2 regions of the Streptomyces sp. NPDC003038 genome follow, and region 2 is predicted to be linked to the other one. Evidence: riboswitches for the same ligand, from Rfam matches in the RefSeq annotation. Region 2 holds a riboswitch; the other holds the start of a gene.
The links. A riboswitch is a leader RNA that binds a small molecule or an ion and turns the genes downstream of it on or off. The one in region 2 is predicted to bind S-adenosylmethionine.

Region 1 (8,418 bases), on a different contig from region 2:
CGATCTCCTTTTCGAGCTTCTCCTGGCGTTCCTTGGCCCCGTTGAACTTCTCGGTGGCCTGCTCCGCCTCCTCGTAGAGGGCGTCGACCTGGGACTTGACCTCGTCCTTGCTCGGCTTCGCCGGAGCGGCGGAGGCACCCTGGGTGGAAAGGGCGACAGCGGCGGCCGCGGTGGCGGTCAGCACGGTCACACGAGCACGGTTCGGCTGCTTGGGTCGACGGTGGGACGCCACGAAGGCGAGCTCCTTCTTCCTCGAGCCGCCGAAGAACGCAACTCGGCAGCACCTTCGCTGCCACCCCGAATGGGTGATCTACCGCACGAAGGTTTGAACAGACCCTAGTGACCCCTCTGTGATCAGTTCAAATCCTGTAGGGCAAAAACTCGGTCCCCGACCAGGTTCTTTACCTACAGCGCACGCTCTGTGCCGGGCACTTGACGGTACGTTCCCTGGAGGCCCCACCAATTCCGGCATTAGGCCCGGGAGTTACGAAACGCGCGAAAGTCGCTTAAGCAACAAGGCGGACGCCACCGGCCGCGCCCCGGCCTTGGCCACGCCGTCGGCGACCTCCCGGTCCGTGGAGACGACGACCACCGGACGCCCGGGCGGCTCCGCGCGCACCAGCTGGCGGATCAGCTCGTCCGCCGTCACCCCGGCCTTGGAGAACAGCACCCGTACCCCGCGCGGCGGGGCGAGCAGCACCGGGGCCGCCAGTTCCGCCCCGTCGAAGACACAGGTCATCTCCGCGCCCGTCTGCGCGGCCAGCATGGACAGCCCGCCCAGCAGCCGCAGCCGCTGCTTCTCCAGCGGCATCGTCGGATAACCGGTCTTGGTCACGTTGTAGCCGTCGACCACCAGATGCGCCTGGGGCAGCGCCAACAGCTGGTCCAGCAGCGCCGGATCGGTCTCCGACAGGGCGCGCGCCGCGATGTCCTTCGGCGTCATGCGGCCCGGCTCCACCGCTTCCACGGTGTCCGCCGGGCGGGTGGAGACCGGCGGCAGCGCCAGCTCGCGTCGCAGCCCCGCCGCCGCGTCCAGCACGGTGTCCAGCAGCAGCCGCAGCCGCATGTCCTCGATGCTGCGGCCCTCGCGGGTGGCCCGGCGCGAGGTTTCCAGCGCCGCCTCCACCTCCGCCAGCCGCGACTTGAGCCGCCGGGTCTCGCTCTCGGCGGCGGCCACCCGCGTGGCCGCCTCCCCGCGGATCCCGTCGATCTCGGCGTTCACCTTGCGCAGGGCCGCCTCGCCGCGCTTGACGTCGCTGAGGGCGCTGCGCAGCTTGCGCTGAAGCGATTCCGCTTCCTTGCGGGCCGCGTCGAGCTCGACCCGCACCTGCTCCCCGCCGGTGCGCTGCAGTTCCCGTACGTGGGCCAGCTCCTCGCGGAGCCGGTCCAGCTCGCGCCGCGTCTCCTCGCCCACCCGCTCGGCGTCGGCGCGCTGCGCCTCCTCGCCCGCGGCGGCCACCAGCTTGACCCAGCCGACCGGCCGCAGGACATACGCGGCGGCCGCCACGTCCAGGGGGTCGGCGGCGGCGGGCGGCGCACCGGACTCCAAGGCTCCGGCCAGGTCCGCCTGGGCCTCGCGCAGCTTCTCGGCGACCCTGCCGCGGAACACGGCGTCGGTCTCGACGGCCGTGGCCATGGCATTGCCGGCGAACTTGGCGCGCCGGGTCGGGGTGAACCGGGCGTACTGGCGCAGCGGCGCCGGAAGATCCGCGACCGTCAGTCCACCGAAGGCGTCCGAGACGAGTGCGACGACCCGGCGCCGCACGCCTTCCGGCAGCGGGCGGTCGAGCACCTCGGCGGCGTCGCCGGCCGCGTCGGCCGGCTCAGCGCCGCTTGCTGGCTCCACAATCCGTCACCCCTACCGTGATCTTCCTGTGGGCGCGACTCCGTCAGGAGTCCGCGCCCGGCCTGTCCACGAGCTCGATCTGGTCCACCGCGTTGCACCACCGGCAGCGGACCGACTCGATGGTCTCATTGACCACCTCGCGCTCCTCGACCTTGGGCTCCCCGGCGAGGTCCAGGTGGACGTACTCCACGACCTTCGACGAACGGGTGACGTCGAAACGTGTGAGGTTGCCGCACAGGGTGCAGCGCCACCGGGTGGTGTCGGTCGGCAGGGGAACCGTCATCAGGCCGCTCTCTCCTTCGTAGCTGATTCAATTAAAGCCGTCCGCGCGTCGAGCCGTCCGCGTCTCGATCCCTGCGGGTCGGGCCGTCTGTGGGTCGGGCCGTCTGCGCGTCCGGCTCTCCAGGCGCATACCCGCCTGTTGGGCCGCTCGCGTCGGTCCGCGGACCGCAGCACGTAACCCTACGGCCTGCCACCGCTCCCGGCGGGCCCTGTTGCGTCATGCTCTGTCGCATGATCGTAAGGTGGCAGGCCGTGCGCGAGGCCGCCCGGGGGCCGGTGGTCACCCATGCGCTGATCGCCGGCTGCGGTGTCGTGTTCCTCCTCGGCCCGGCGTCGGGGCTCAACCCGGCCTACGGGACGGGCGACGAGCTGCTGGCCGCCGGGACGGCGTACTTCCGGCGCTGGGGCGTGATCCCGGACGAGCTCTTCTCGGGCAGCGGCCGCGCCCTGCTGACGCCGTTCACCGCCCTGTTCGTCCACGGCAGCTGGCTGCACCTGCTCGGCAACATGCTCTTCCTCCACGTCTTCGGCGCGATGGCGGAGCAGCGGATGGGCCGCCCGGCGTTCCTCGCCTTCTACGTCTGTACGGGCTACCTGGCCCTGGCGGCGTACGCAGCGGCCAACGCGGGGTCCTCGCAGACGCTGGTCGGAGCGTCCGGGGCCATCTCCGCGGTCCTGGGCGCCTTCCTGTGCCTGCTGCCGCGCGCGAGGGTGACGAGCCTGTTCCCGTTCCTGTTCTTCCTGCCGCTGCGCTTCCCGGCGTGGATCGTGCTGTTGTTCTGGTTCGCCCTCCAAGGGGTGGCGGCGCACCGCGCCGACAGCGGCCCCGGGGTCGCCTATCTGGCCCACCTGGTGGGCTTCTCACTGGGCTTCCTGTACGCGTGGGTGCGGTATCGGCGTACGACTAGAGTGGGGCGACCAGCGACGGCCACCGAGGGAGACAGCCAGCCATGATCACCGCGATCGTGCTCATCAAGACCAGCGTGGACCGCATCCCCGAGATCGCCGAGTCCATCGCCGCGCTGGACAGTGTCAGCGAGGTCTACTCCGTCACGGGTACGTACGACCTGATCGCGCTGGTCCGCGTGGCCCGCCACGAGAACCTGGCGGACATCATCCCGGGCCGGATCAGCAAGATCCCGGGCGTCGAGGCGACGGACACGCACGTGGCGTTCCGTACGTACTCGCAGCACGACCTCGAGGCGGCCTTCGCGATCGGGCTCGACGCGTAGGGCCTGGCCGGCCGGGGGGCTGAACCGGTACGGGCTTCCCGGCCCGCGCTCCCGGCGGGCGGCTCACGGCTGTACGGCCGCCGCGCGGACGTCGGTATCGGGTCCCAGTACGTCACGCACGAAGCGCATGCCGGACCGGCGGGGCCGAGCGGGGTACGGCGCGGCGGCTCGCTGTGACATGAGCCGCTGCGCGACGTGGCCCGGAGGTCCGACAGGCGCGAGCGGGGCGAGGGGGTGTCAGGAGATGGGGACGCAGCGGCCCTCTTCCGTGCGGTACTGCCACTTCGCGCCGTCCGCGACGAGCTCCTTCACCGCGCGGACGAACCGCTCCACGTGCTCGTCCGGGGTGCCTGCGCCGAAGCTGACCCGGATCGCGTTGAGGGACCTCTCCCCCGGCACCGCCTCGGGGGCCCCGCATTCGCCCTGGACCTGCGGCTCGCTGCCCAGCAGGGTGCGGACCAGCGGGTGCGCGCAGAACAGGCCGTCCCGCACGCCGATCCCGTACTCCGCGGACAGCGCCGCCGCGAAGTGGGAGCTGTTCCAGCCGTCCACCACGAACGAGATGACCCCGACCCGCGGCGCGTCGTCGCCGAACAGGGACAGCACCCGCACCCGCGGAACCTCCGCCAGGCCCTCCCTGACCTTGGCGATGAGCTGCCGCTCCCGCGCGACCAGGTTCTCGAAGCCCGCCTCGGACAGGGCGCGGCAGGCGGAGGCGATCGAGTAGACGCCGATGACGTTCGGGGAGCCGGCCTCGTGCCGTGCGGCCGTGGTGTGCCACTCGACGTCCACGCCGCCGTCCGCGCGCCGGGCCACCTTCCGCGACGCGCCGCCGCCCGCGAGGTACGGTTCCGCCTCCTGCAGCCAGTCCGCCCGGCCGGCCAGTACGCCCGAGCCGAACGGCGCGTACAGCTTGTGTCCGGAGAAGGCGACCCAGTCCACGTCCAGCTCCCGCACGGAGACGGGGTGGTGCGGGGCCAACTGGGCGGCGTCCAGCACGATACGGGCGCCATGGGCGTGCGCGGCGGCGGCCAGCTCCTTCACCGGCCACAGCTCACCGGTGACGTTGGACGCGCCGGTGACGCAGACCAGCGCCGGGCCGTAAGGAGCGCGGTCGGCCAGCGCCCGCTCCAGGGTGGTGACGGCCTCGTCCGGCGTGCGGGGGGCGTTGAGGTACGTGACCTGCGCGGCCGTCCACGGCAGCAGCGAGGCGTGGTGCTCGGTCTCGAAGACGAAGACCTGGCAGCCGGCCGGCAGTACGGCGGCGAGCAGGTTGAGGGAGTCGGTGGTGGACCGGGTGAAGACGACCTGGTCGGCGGGGCGGCAGTCGAGGAACTCGGCGACCGTGGCCCGGCTCTGCTCGAAGAGGTCGGTGGAGAGCTGCGAGAGGTAGCCGGCGCCGCGGTGCACGCTGCCGTAGTACGGGGCGTAGGCGGCGACGTCGTCCCACACGCGCTGCAGGGCGGGGGCGCTGGCCGCGTAGTCGAGGGCCGCGTAGCTGACCTCGCCGCCGGTGACGAGGGGGACGGTGACGTCCCGGCCGAGGACGGGCAGCGGCTCGGTACAGGCGACATCCGCGGTGGCGGTGGCGGTGTTCAGGGACGCGGACAGGACAGCGGACATGGCGGTATCTCCCGGCAGGCAGGGGTGAATGGCTTCGGTGTGCCCGTACGCGGCGCGGCTACGGCCGGAGGGCCGTGCGGCGGGTACGGGAGCCTCGGAGTGGACTGGGTACACGAAATGACCCTGATCCGAGGGTGGAAGAAGGGGCGGAGTCGCCCTATCGCATTCGCTTGCTCACGGAAAACGCTCCTCGAGAAGACCAGGACCCCTGGTATCGAGGGATCCGCGCTTGCCGTAGACCTCACTGCCTACGGCCTGGTCATCACCCGGGGCACCCCGCCACGGAAGGAGGGTTGCCGGACAGCAAGCCGGGGCCTAAACGCTGTCACTCGTGACCTGGTCAGCATCCTGCCACAAGATCCCCCCATGGCAAGATCCCGGTCCGAATGGCGGACCGGGGTCTTGGCTCAAAAGGATCAGGCATTGCGCGCGGCCACCCCAGCGCAGCACTCCCCCACGCCGGGCCCGGGCAATCCGCCGCCGCTACGCGTTGCTCGCGGCCACCCAGCGCTCCAGCGCCGCACGGGCCGAACCCGAGTCGATCGCCTCCGCCGCGCGGGCGATACCCGCCGCGATCTGCTCCTCCAGCGTGCCCGCGCCCGGATCCAGGGCCACCAGCGCCGCGGCCGCGTTCAGCAGGACCGCTTCGCGGACCGGTCCCGGCTCGCCGGCCAGCAGGCGGCGGGCGACGTCCGCGTTGTACGAGGCGTCCGCGCCGCGCAGCTCCGCCACGTCGACCAGGGAGATGCCCACGTCGCGCGGGTCGAAAGCCTGCTCCTCCACCCGGCCGTCGCGGACCCACCACACCCGCGACGTGGCCGTGGTCGTCAGCTCGTCGAGGCCGTCGTCGCCCCGGAACACCAGGGCCGAGGAGCCGCGTTCGGCGAGCACGCCCGCCACGATCGGGGCCATCCGGGCGTCGGCCACACCCGTGGCCTGCGCCCGCACGCGCGCCGGGTTGGTCAGCGGGCCCAGGAAGTTGAAGGTGGTGCGGATGCCCAGCTCCTTGCGGGCCGCCGCCACATGGCGCAGCGCCGGGTGGAACTTCACCGCGAAGCAGAAGGTGATGCCGGCCTGCTCCGCCACCTCCGCCACCCGCGCCGGGGTGAGGTCGAGGTTGACGCCGAGCTTCTCCAGGACGTCCGAGGCCCCGCTCGCGGAGGATGCGGCCCGGTTGCCGTGCTTGACCACCTTGGCGCCCGTACCGGCCACCACGATGGCCGACATCGTCGAGATGTTCACCGTTTTGGCGCCGTCGCCGCCGGTGCCGACGATGTCCACCGTCCGGCCCGGCACCTCGATCAGGTTGGCGTGCTCGTACATGGCCCGTACCAGGCCGTTGATCTCGGCGACCGTCTCCCCCTTCGCCCGCAGCGCGACGGCGAAGCCGGCGATCTGGGCGTCGGTGGCCTCCCCCCGCATGATCCGGTCCATGGCCCAGGCCGTGTCGTCGGCACCGAGGTCCTGTCCGGTGAGCAGGGCGTCGAGTACGCCCGGCCAGCCGCGGGCCGCCACGCTGTCGCCGCCTGCCGGGGTCACAACGTTCATGGTCCGCTCCTGTGCTAGTGGGCCACCGCCCTGCTCGCAGCCCACGTCGAATGGGAAGGGCTTCAGCCTATCCAGCCCCGGGGACGGCGAAGAGCCCCGTCCAGACACTGGACGGGGCTCTCGCCGTGGCGACACCAGGACTGACCGAAATCAGTCCCTCATGCGGTCATGCGGTCATGCGGTCGTGCGGGGATCAGTGGTGGCCGTGGCCGCTCTGGATCTCCTTGTACTCCTCCACCGTGGGCTTCGCAATCTGGTTGTCCTCGGCGTAGAAGCCCTTGCTGAGCTTCGCGCGCATCTTCTCGGTGAGCGTCACCTTGCGCCGCACGCCGTTCTCGTCGACCGTCGGGCCGAGCGCGACCGGCTGGTACTGCTCGTGCGAGGTGAGCTTGTGCAGCTGGCCCTGCGGGAGCGGCTCGTGGACCTCGACGAACTCACCGTGCGGCAGGCGCTTGATGACGCCGGTCTCGCGACCGTGCAGCACCTTGTCCCGGTCCCGGCGCTGGAGGCCGAGGCAGATCCGCTTGGTGATGATGAAGGCGAGGACCGGGACGACGAAGAAGCCGATCCGGACGAACCAGGTGATCGCGTTGATCGAGAGGTGGAAGTACTGCGCGAACATGTCGTTTCCACCGCCGATCAGGAGCACCACGTACTCCGCGATCCAGGCGACACCGAAGGCCGTGCGGGTCGGGACGTTGCGCGGACGGTCCAGGATGTGGTGCTCGCGCTTGTCCCCGGTGACCCAGGACTCGATGAAGGGCCAGAGGGCGATGGCGCCCAGCACCAGCGGGAAGAGGAGCAGCGGGATGAACACGCCCAGGACGAGCGTGTGGCCCCACAGGTTGATCTCCCAGCCGGGCATGGCGCGGATCAGGCCTTCCGGCATACCCATGTACCAGTCGGGCTGCGCGCCGGTGGACACGTGGTCCGGGCGGTACGGGCCGAGGGCCCAGACCGGGTTGATCGAGGCGATCGCGGAGATGGCCGCGATGACACCGAAGACCAGGAAGAAGAAGCCTCCGGCCTTGGCCATGTAGACCGGCAGCAGCGGCATGCCGACGACGTTCTTGTTCGTCTTGCCGGGGCCCGCGAACTGGGTGTGCTTGTGGTAGAAGACCAGGATCAGGTGGGCCACCAGCAGGCCCATCATGATGCCGGGCAGCAGCAGGATGTGCACCGAGTAGAACCGCGCGACGAAGTCGCCGCCCGGGAACTCTCCGCCGAACAGGAACATCGACAGGTACGTGCCGACGACCGGCACGGACAGGATCGCGCCCTGCATGAAGCGGACACCGGTACCCGAGAGCAGGTCGTCCGGCAGCGAGTAACCGGTGAAACCGGTGAACATGCCGAGGACCAGCAGCAGGAAGCCGAAGAGCCAGTTGACCTCACGCGGCTTGCGGAACGCGCCGGTGAAGAAGACGCGCATCATGTGCACGAACATGGCCGCGACGAAGATCAGCGCCGCCCAGTGGTGGATCTGACGGATCAGCAGACCACCGCGGACGTCGAAGCTGATGTCCAGGGTCGAGGCGAAGGCCTCGGACATCAGGACGCCCTGCATCGGCACGTACGAGCCCTCGTAGTGGACCTCGTTCATGCTCGGGTGGAAGAACAGCGTCAGGTACACACCCGTGAGGATGATGATGATGAAGGTGTAGAGGCAGATCTCACCCAGCATGAAGGACCAGTGGTCCGGGAAGATCTTGCGCATGTTGGCCTTGGCCAGGCTGTAGATGCCGAGGCGGCCGTCCGCCCAGTCGGCCATACGCTCGCCGGCCGGTGCTTTGCGCTGCTTGGTGTCGTTGGCAGTGCTCATCCGCGCTCCCAGAATGAGGGACCGACGGGCTCTTCGAAGTCGCCGAGCGCTTCGAGGAAGCCTTC
Region 2 (8,418 bases):
CATGCTCAACGGGCACCCGACGCTGCTGAAGCAGGCCGGTGCCAAGGGAGTGAAGTTCGGCATGGTCACCATGCCGACGGCCGACGGGACCGACCACTCGGCGATGGGCGTCGCGGACTGGGTGATGGCCTTCAAGAACGGGCACAAGACGGAGTCCGGGAAGTTCCTGGACTACCTGTACGAGCCGAAGAACGTGACGGCCTTCACGACCATGTACGACCTGCTGCCCGCCACGACCAGCGGTTACCGGGCGATGGAGGCCGGTGCGGGCGGCGCGGGCGGCGCCGCGCCGCAGCTGAAGACCTTCCTGGCGGCGCTGCCGAGCGCCCGGCTGTACCCCGTCGGCAAGAAGTCCTGGGCGGGCGTGAGCGAGAACATCAAGCAGAACATCGGCAAGACCGTGCAGCCGGGCGGACAGCCGGCGAAGGTGCTGGAGGAGATCGCGACGGCGGCGCGGGCGGCGGATCCGAGCTGAGCGGCGCGGAGCCGGGCCGGCTGGGCCGGGGGCCGGGCCGGGTGGCCGGGCGGGGTGGCCCGGGTAGGTGGGCCGGGATGGCCGCGCCGGGCCCGTGTCGGTGGGCGGCGTTAATCTGGCGGTATGACGGACGAGGGGCAGTTGACGGCCACGGAGGCCGCGGTGCTCGCGTACGAGGCCCGCACCTGGCCCGGGCCCGGGGCCAAGGAGCGGGCCATCCGCGAAGGACTGGGGATGCCCCCGGTCCGCTACTACCAACTGCTCAACGCGCTCATGGACGACCCGCGTGCCCTGGCCCACGCGCCGGGCACGGTGAACCGGCTGCGGCGGATCCGCGAGGCCCAGCGTGCCCGGCGGTGACAGCCGCCGGCCGCCGCCGGGGGTGGCCTGCGCCATAGCCGTCGCCCGGCGGGGCCGTTAGGGTCGTCCGTATGGGGAGCCACCCGCACGACTTGCCGACGCCCGTCACCGCAGCCGGGCGCGAGGGCCTCGAAGCCCTCCTCCGAACACCCCGCCGATCCGTGATCGGCCTCGACTTCGACGGCACCCTCGCCGACATCGTCCCGGACCCCGACCAGGCGCGCGCCCACACGGGAGCCGTAACCGCCCTGGCCGCGCTGGCCCCCGAAGTGGCCTCCGTGGCCGTGGTCACCGGCCGGCCGGCCGGCGTGGCCGTCCGCTACGGGGGCTTCGCCGGAGTCCCCGGACTGGAACACCTCGTCGTCCTCGGCCACTACGGGGCCGAGCGGTGGGACGCCGTCACCGGAATCGTCCACGCGCCCGCCGAACACCCCGGTGTGGCGGCCGTACGGGCGGAGCTGCCGGGATTCCTCGACGCGATCGGGGCCTGGCGGGGCACGTGGATCGAGGAGAAGGGCCGGGCACTGGCCGTGCACACGCGCCGCGCCGCCGACCCCGAAGCCGCCTTCGCCGCGCTGCGCGCACCTCTCGCCGAGCTGGCCGCGCGCCACGGGCTGATGGTCGAGCCGGGCCGGGCGGTGCTGGAGCTGAGGCCGCCGGGCATGGACAAGGGCGTCGCCCTGACGGAGTTCCTGGCGGAGCGGGAGGCCGAGGCGGTCCTGTACGCGGGGGACGACCTGGGCGACCTCGCGGCGTTTTCGGCCGTGGAGAAACGGCGGGCGGAGGGACTGCCGGGGCTGCTGGTGTGCAGTGGCTCCGCGGAGGTTCCGGAGCTGGCCGCCCGCGCGGACCTCATCGTGGACGGCCCGGCGGAGGTGGTGCGCCTCCTGGCGGCCCTTGCCGCTGCGCTGCGCGCCTGAACGAGCGCCGCCGCCGCTCCCGGGGCCGCGCCTCAAGCCGCGCCGCGGCCGAGGACCGCGCCCCGGGCGGCGCCTCAGGCTCCGCTGCCGCTGCCGCTGCCGCTGCCGCTGCCGCTGCCGCTGCCGCTGAGGGGCCGGGGCCCAGCCCCGAGCCCCGCGGGGCGGTCCCGCGGGGCTCGGGGTCGCTCAGGGTGACGTGGGCGCGCCGAGGTCGGACAGCTGGGCCGCGAACCACCGTGCCGGCGGCAGGGCCGTCGCCGCCGCGGCCAGGCGCTTCGTGCGCTCCGCCCGCTCCGGCTCCGGCATGGACAGCGCCGCGTGCAGCGCCTGCGCCGTCTCCGTGACGTCGTACGGGTTCACCGTCAGCGCGTCCTCGCGCAGTTCCCCGTACGCCCCCGCCCCGGTGGACAGCACCAGCGCGCACCCCGCCTCCGACACCACCGGGATCTCCTTGGCCACCAGGTTCATCCCGTCCCGCACCGGGTTCACCAGGGCCACGTCGGCCATCCGGTACGCCGCGAGCGAGCGCGTGAAGTCGTCCTTCACCGACACCAGCACCGGCTGCCAGTCCTCCGTGCCGAACTCCGCGTTGATCTCCCGCGCCAGCTCCCGCACCGACTCCGTGTACGCCCGGTACACCGCCAGGTCCTGCCGGGACGGGTACGCGGAGGCCAGGTGCACCACCCTGCCGCGCCACTCGGGGTGCGTGGTCAGCAGCTCCCGGTACGCCCGCAGTCCCCGCAGGATGTTCTTCGACAGCTCCGTGCGGTCCACCCGGACGATCGTCTTGCGGTCCCCGACCTCCGCCCGCAGTTCCGCGAGCTTCTCGTCGACCTCCGGCCGGTGCGCCAGCGCGCGCAGCTCGTCCGCCTCCACGCCGAGCGGGTATTCGGTCACCTCGGTGAACCGGCGTTCCGCGTACCCGCTCCCGTCCGCCTTCATCCTGCGGTGCCACACCCCGCGCTCCGCGTCCCCGGCCGGGAGGGACCCCTCCGCCACGCCGCTCGCGTCGTCCATGTTCGCGCCGGTGATGAAGTTGGCCGCCCACTCCCACGTGTGGAAGCCCAGCCGGTCCGCCCCGAGCATCCCCCACACCAGCTGCCGCCGGATGTCGTCGGGCAGCATGTGCAGGAACTCGCGGGACGCCCACGGCGTGTGCGTGAAGTGGGAGATCCGCAGGTCCGGCCGCAGCTCGCGCAGCGCACCCGGCACCAGCGCCAGGTGGTAGTCCTGCACCAGCACGCAGGCCCCGTCGCCCGCCTCCTGCGCCAAGGCCTCCGCGAAGGCCTGGTTGTAGGCGACGTACGACTCCCACTGCCGCCGGAACGCCGCGTCGAAGGCCGGCTCGCGCGGGATCTCGTACAGGTGGTGGTGGGTGAACCAGAGCACGGAGTTGGCGATGCCGTTGTACGCGTCGTCGTAAACGGTGGGATCGATGTCCAGCATCCGGACGCCCGGCTCGGCGGTGCCCCGGCGGACCGCCTCACGGTCCGCTTCCGAGAGCGCCGCGCAGATCCACACCGCATCGGGCTGCTCCGCGAGGGCCGTGGAGAGGCCCGAGACCAGACCGCCCCCGCCGCGCCGGGCACTGAGCGTGTCGTCGGCGGCGAGAGCGTAAGAGAGCGGGCCGCGATTCGCTGCAACGAGTACCTGAGAAGCCATGCGGCCAACCTAGCCCGGGTCGCTCCCGCTCAAACGTCCCCGGCCACCTCCGAGGGGCACGGGGTGTCCCGGGTCAGGCCACCCGGCGCCGCGCGTACTCGGTGACGCCGAGCATCGGCGGGCGCTCCTCGGTGTCCACCGGGTACGTCCGCGGCACGAACCCGTCCGGTCCCCGCTCGAACTGCGTCAGCTCCGGCCGTACGAGGTGCCCGCGCGACAGTCGCAGCTGCGCGGTCCGGTAGATCGCCGCGGCCATCCGGCCCAGTGCCTGCCCGTCCTGATGGCGGTGGAGCCGTACGCCGACATCCACCTGGGCCAGCGCGTCCAGCCCGACCGTGTGCAGCGCGTCCACCAGCAGGCCCAGCTCGACGCCGTACCCGACGGGGAACGGCAGCCGCTCCAGCAGGGAGCGGCGTACGGCGTACTCGCCGCCCAGCGGCTGCACGAACCCCGCCAGCCGCGGCCAGTGCAGGTTGAGCAGCGGGCGGGCCACCAGCTCCGTGACCCGGCCGCCCTGGCCGGGGGTCTTGCCGGAGGCGAGCCCGTCGAATTCCGTGTCGAGGGGGCGGTCGTACATGGCCTTGACGAACTGCACGTCCGGCTCGGTCAGCAGCGGGCCCACGATTCCGGAGACGAAGGCGGCCGAGAAGTCCCGCAGGTCGGCGTCGACGAAGCAGACGATGTCGCCGGTGGTGACCAGCAGCGAACGCCACAGCACCTCGCCCTTGCCGGGCAGGGCCGGGATGCGCGGAAGGATCTCGTCGCGGTGCACCACCCGGGCGCCGGCCGCGGCGGCCCGCTCCGCGGTCCGGTCGGCGGAACCCGAGTCGATGACGATCAGCTCGTCGACCAGGGGGACCGGAAGTCCCTCCATCAGCTCACGCCGTATCACCTCGACTATGGCGCCGACCGTCGCTTCCTCGTCGAGCGCCGGCAGCACCACGCTGACCGTGGTGCCCGCCGCCCGTTTCCGGTCGAGCAGCTGGGCGAGCGGTCGGTCGGCGGCGGACCAGGAGCGGTCGGCCAGCCAGCGCTCCACCTCTTCCAGCACTCTCAGCACTCCCTGGTTTGGGTCGATATGTGATCCATCTCGCGGTTCGGACGGCTGTCTCAACCGCCCGGGCCTTCGGTTACAGTCTTGAACAACGCGAAGGACCACCGCATGCCGGGGGTCCTCGCGCACAAATGCCCGGGTGCGCCATAGAGCGCGTCGCCCGGTGCCATACCGCTCATCCAGAGGGGCAGAGGGACACGGCCCGTTGAAGCCCCGGCAACCCTCCAGTCGGTTCTCGCGATCACGCACATCAGTGCCAGCAGCGAGGTCCCCGGCTAGGGAAGGTGCCAATTCCGTCTCATGGCGAAGTGCGCCATGGGGAAGATGAGGAGAAAGGGCCTCGCCATCATGGCTGCACAGACTGATTCCACCTCTGTTGACCTCGGACCCGCCACCGGCCTTTCCTGCCGGGAGTGCGCCACCCGCTTCGAGCTCGGCCCCATTTTCGCCTGCTCCGAGTGTTTCGGGCCGCTGGAAGTCGCCTACGACCTGCCGACCGGCGACCCGGAAGCCCTGCGCGCCGCGATCGAGGCCGGCCCCGACAACATCTGGCGTTACGCACCGCTGCTGCCCGTCCCCGCGGACGTGGCCTCCAAGCCGAGCCTGAACCCCGGCTTCACCAAGCTCGTGGACGCGGCCAATCTGGCCAAGGAGCTCGGCTTCACCGGCAAGCTCTACGTCAAGGACGACTCCGGCAACCCGACGCACTCCTTCAAGGACCGCGTCGTGGCCATCGCGGTCGAGGCCGCCCGCGCCTTCGGCTTCACCACCCTGTCCTGCTCCTCCACCGGCAACCTGGCCGGCGCCGTCGGCGCCGCGGCCGCCCGGGCCGGTTTCCGCTCCTGCGTGTTCATCCCGCACGACCTGGAGCAGGGCAAGGTCGTCATGGCCGGTGTGTACGGCGGCGACCTCGTGGGCATCGAGGGCAATTACGACGACGTCAACCGCTTCTGCTCCGAGCTCATCGGGGACCCGCTGGGCGAGGGCTGGGGCTTCGTCAACGTCAACCTGCGCCCGTACTACGGCGAGGGCTCCAAGACCCTCGCGTACGAGATCTGCGAGCAGCTCGGCTGGCAGCTGCCCGACCAGATCGTGATCCCCATCGCGTCTGGCTCGCAGCTGACGAAGATCGACAAGGGTCTGCAGGAGCTCGTCAAGCTCGGCCTCGTCGAGGACAAGCCGTACAAGATCTTCGGCGCCCAGGCCGAGGGCTGCTCCCCGGTGTCGACCGCCTTCAAGGCCGGTCACGACGTGGTCCGCCCGCAGAAGCCGAACACCATCGCCAAGTCGCTGGCGATCGGCAACCCGGCGGACGGCCCGTACGTCCTGGACATCGCCCGCCGCACCGGCGGCTACGTCGAGGACGTCAACGACGAGCAGGTCGTCGAGGCCATCAAGATCCTCGCGCAGACCGAGGGCATCTTCGCCGAGACCGCGGGCGGCGTGACCGTCGGCGTGACGAAGAAGCTCGTCGAGAACGGGCAGCTCGACCCGGCGCTGACCACCGTGATCCTGAACACGGGTGACGGCCTCAAGACCCTGGAGGCGGTGGCCGCGGACAGCGGCCAGAGCGCCACCATCCGCCCGAGCCTGGACGCGTTCCGCGCCGCCGGGCTGGCCTGACCCTCCTCCTGTACACCGGAAAGGCAGTAGCGCCATGAGCGTCAACGTCCGCATCCCCACCATCCTGCGCACCTACACCGGCGGCAAGGCCGAGGTCCCGGCCGAGGGCGCGACCCTCGCCGAGGTCATCCAGTCCCTGGAGCAGAGCCACCCGGGCATCGCCGCGCGCGTCCTGGACGACCAGGGGAAGCTGCGCCGCTTCGTCAACGTGTACGTCAACGACGACGACGTGCGCTTCGAGGGTGGACTGCAGACGGCGACCCCGGACGGCGCGGGCGTCTCGATCATCCCCGCCGTCGCCGGCGGCTGATCCGGTCAGCTGGCACGCGAAAACCGTAATTGCCCCCTCCGCTATAAACGGAGGGGGCAATTCTGCTTGATTGGGCGCGGTAGAGTTGGGGAAGTCCCCTCCGCTGTTCTTGCCCGCCGCATATGAGCGGGCCGCGTCAGGGTCGACATCGGGTCAATGTGCAAGTGCGGTATGAGGCTTTGGCGAGATATGCCGGGCCCGAGTTGCCCTGGAATATGGCAAATTTTCACTCTATTTCAATGTTTCCCCGTGTCCAGAATTCTCGTCGGATTGACCTGTTGCAGACAGCACCGACGCGGATACATTCAGCCTCGGTCGACGCGTTCCGGCGCAAGTTCTGACCCGGGAGCGCGAAGTGCGTTCCTGCGCAAGGGCCAGTAATAGGGGAGTTAGGCATGGCTCAGGGCACCGTCAAGTGGTTCAACGCGGAGAAGGGCTACGGCTTCATCGCGGTCGACGGTGGTGCGGATGTGTTCGTCCACTACAGCGCCATCCAGATGGACGGGTACCGCACCCTTGAAGAGGGTCAGCGGGTCGAGTTCGAGATCTCGCAGGGCCAGAAGGGTCCGCAGGCGGACATGGTCAAGCTCGCACTCGGCTAGCCCGGCGCGCTCGACCGCCGACGCGTACACACGTACACGTACCCACGTCGTACACACGAGGGGCCCACATCCTGGACACGGGATGCGGGCCCCTCGCGCGTCGTGCCCGGTCGGCCCGTGTCCCGCCTGCTTCTTCGCCGCGCGTTGCCCGAAGCCGCTTGCACTCGCGGGGGTCGAGTGCTAATCATTGGCGTTAGCACTCTCCAGGTGAGAGTGCTACTAAAACGAGGACCGGGTCGGTGAGGCCCGCAGGGTCCGGCGGGAAGGAACCGCCGGGCACGCAGGCCGTCCGTCGCGGGCGCGGGCGCGGTCCGGAGCAATCCACCCCTGTCCGGGAGGACCACTTCAGATGGCCAAGATCATTGCGTTCAACGAGGAGGCCCGGCGCGGTCTCGAGCGTGGGATGAACCAGCTCGCCGACGCCGTCAAGGTCACCCTTGGCCCCAAGGGTCGCAACGTCGTCCTTGAGAAGAAGTGGGGCGCCCCCACGATCACCAACGACGGCGTCTCCATCGCCAAGGAGATCGAGCTCGAGGACCCGTACGAGAAGATCGGCGCCGAGCTGGTCAAGGAAGTCGCCAAGAAGACGGACGACGTCGCCGGCGACGGTACGACCACCGCCACCGTGCTGGCCCAGGCACTCGTTCGCGAGGGCCTGCGCAACGTGGCCGCCGGCGCCAACCCGATGGCCCTCAAGCGTGGTATCGAGAAGGCCGTCGAGGCCGTCTCCGCCGCCCTGCTTGCCCAGGCGAAGGATGTCGAGACCAAGGAGCAGATCGCTTCCACGGCCTCCATCTCCGCTGCCGACACCCAGATCGGCGAGCTCATCGCCGAGGCCATGGACAAGGTCGGCAAGGAAGGCGTCATCACCGTCGAGGAGTCCCAGACCTTCGGTCTGGAGCTGGAACTCACCGAGGGTATGCGCTTCGACAAGGGCTACATCTCGGCGTACTTCGCCACCGACATGGAGCGCATGGAGTCGTCGCTCGACGACCCGTACATCCTGATCGTCAACTCCAAGATCGGCTCGGTCAAGGACCTGCTGCCGCTTCTGGAGAAGGTCATGCAGTCCGGCAAGCCGCTGCTGATCATCGCCGAGGACGTCGAGGGCGAGGCCCTCTCGACCCTGGTCGTCAACAAGATCCGCGGCACCTTCAAGTCCGTCGCCGTCAAGGCTCCGGGCTTCGGTGACCGCCGCAAGGCCATGCTCGGCGACATCGCCATCCTCACCGGTGGCACCGTCATCTCCGAGGAGGTCGGCCTCAAGCTGGAGAACGCCGGTCTCGACCTGCTGGGCCGCGCCCGCAAGGTCGTCATCACCAAGGACGAGACCACCATCGTCGACGGTGCCGGTGACAGCGACCAGGTCGCCGGTCGGGTGAACCAGATCCGTGCCGAGATCGAGAACTCCG

Region 1: linked by a shared signal. The riboswitch ahead of ABZX75_RS21045 (aminotransferase class V-fold PLP-dependent enzyme) and the one ahead of thrC (threonine synthase) in region 2 are both predicted to bind S-adenosylmethionine.

What each region holds. Positions count from the first base shown of each region.
Region 1 covers NZ_JBEXNN010000016.1:95,956-104,373, forward strand. The annotation lists gene ABZX75_RS21020 (NlpC/P60 family protein) at 1-232, opposite strand, end outside; gene ABZX75_RS21025 (NYN domain-containing protein) at 485-1,849, opposite strand; gene ABZX75_RS21030 (hypothetical protein) at 1,890-2,129, opposite strand; gene ABZX75_RS21035 (rhomboid family intramembrane serine protease) at 2,360-3,082, shown strand; gene ABZX75_RS21040 (Lrp/AsnC ligand binding domain-containing protein) at 3,079-3,360, shown strand; gene ABZX75_RS21045 (aminotransferase class V-fold PLP-dependent enzyme) at 3,598-4,983, opposite strand; SAM riboswitch class IV at 5,204-5,320, opposite strand; gene trpD (anthranilate phosphoribosyltransferase) at 5,467-6,531, opposite strand; gene ABZX75_RS21055 (cytochrome bc complex cytochrome b subunit) at 6,725-8,353, opposite strand; gene ABZX75_RS21060 (Rieske 2Fe-2S domain-containing protein) at 8,350-8,418, opposite strand, start outside.
Region 2 covers NZ_JBEXNN010000005.1:201,961-210,378, reverse strand. The annotation lists gene ABZX75_RS09165 (extracellular solute-binding protein) at 1-475, shown strand, start outside; gene ABZX75_RS09160 (DUF3263 domain-containing protein) at 599-835, shown strand; gene otsB (trehalose-phosphatase) at 907-1,755, shown strand; gene ABZX75_RS09150 (trehalose-6-phosphate synthase) at 1,942-3,417, opposite strand; gene ABZX75_RS09145 (glucosyl-3-phosphoglycerate synthase) at 3,491-4,468, opposite strand; SAM riboswitch class I at 4,644-4,802, shown strand; gene thrC (threonine synthase) at 4,796-6,094, shown strand; gene ABZX75_RS09135 (MoaD/ThiS family protein) at 6,129-6,404, shown strand; gene ABZX75_RS09130 (cold-shock protein) at 6,800-7,006, shown strand; gene groL (chaperonin GroEL) at 7,356-8,418, shown strand, end outside.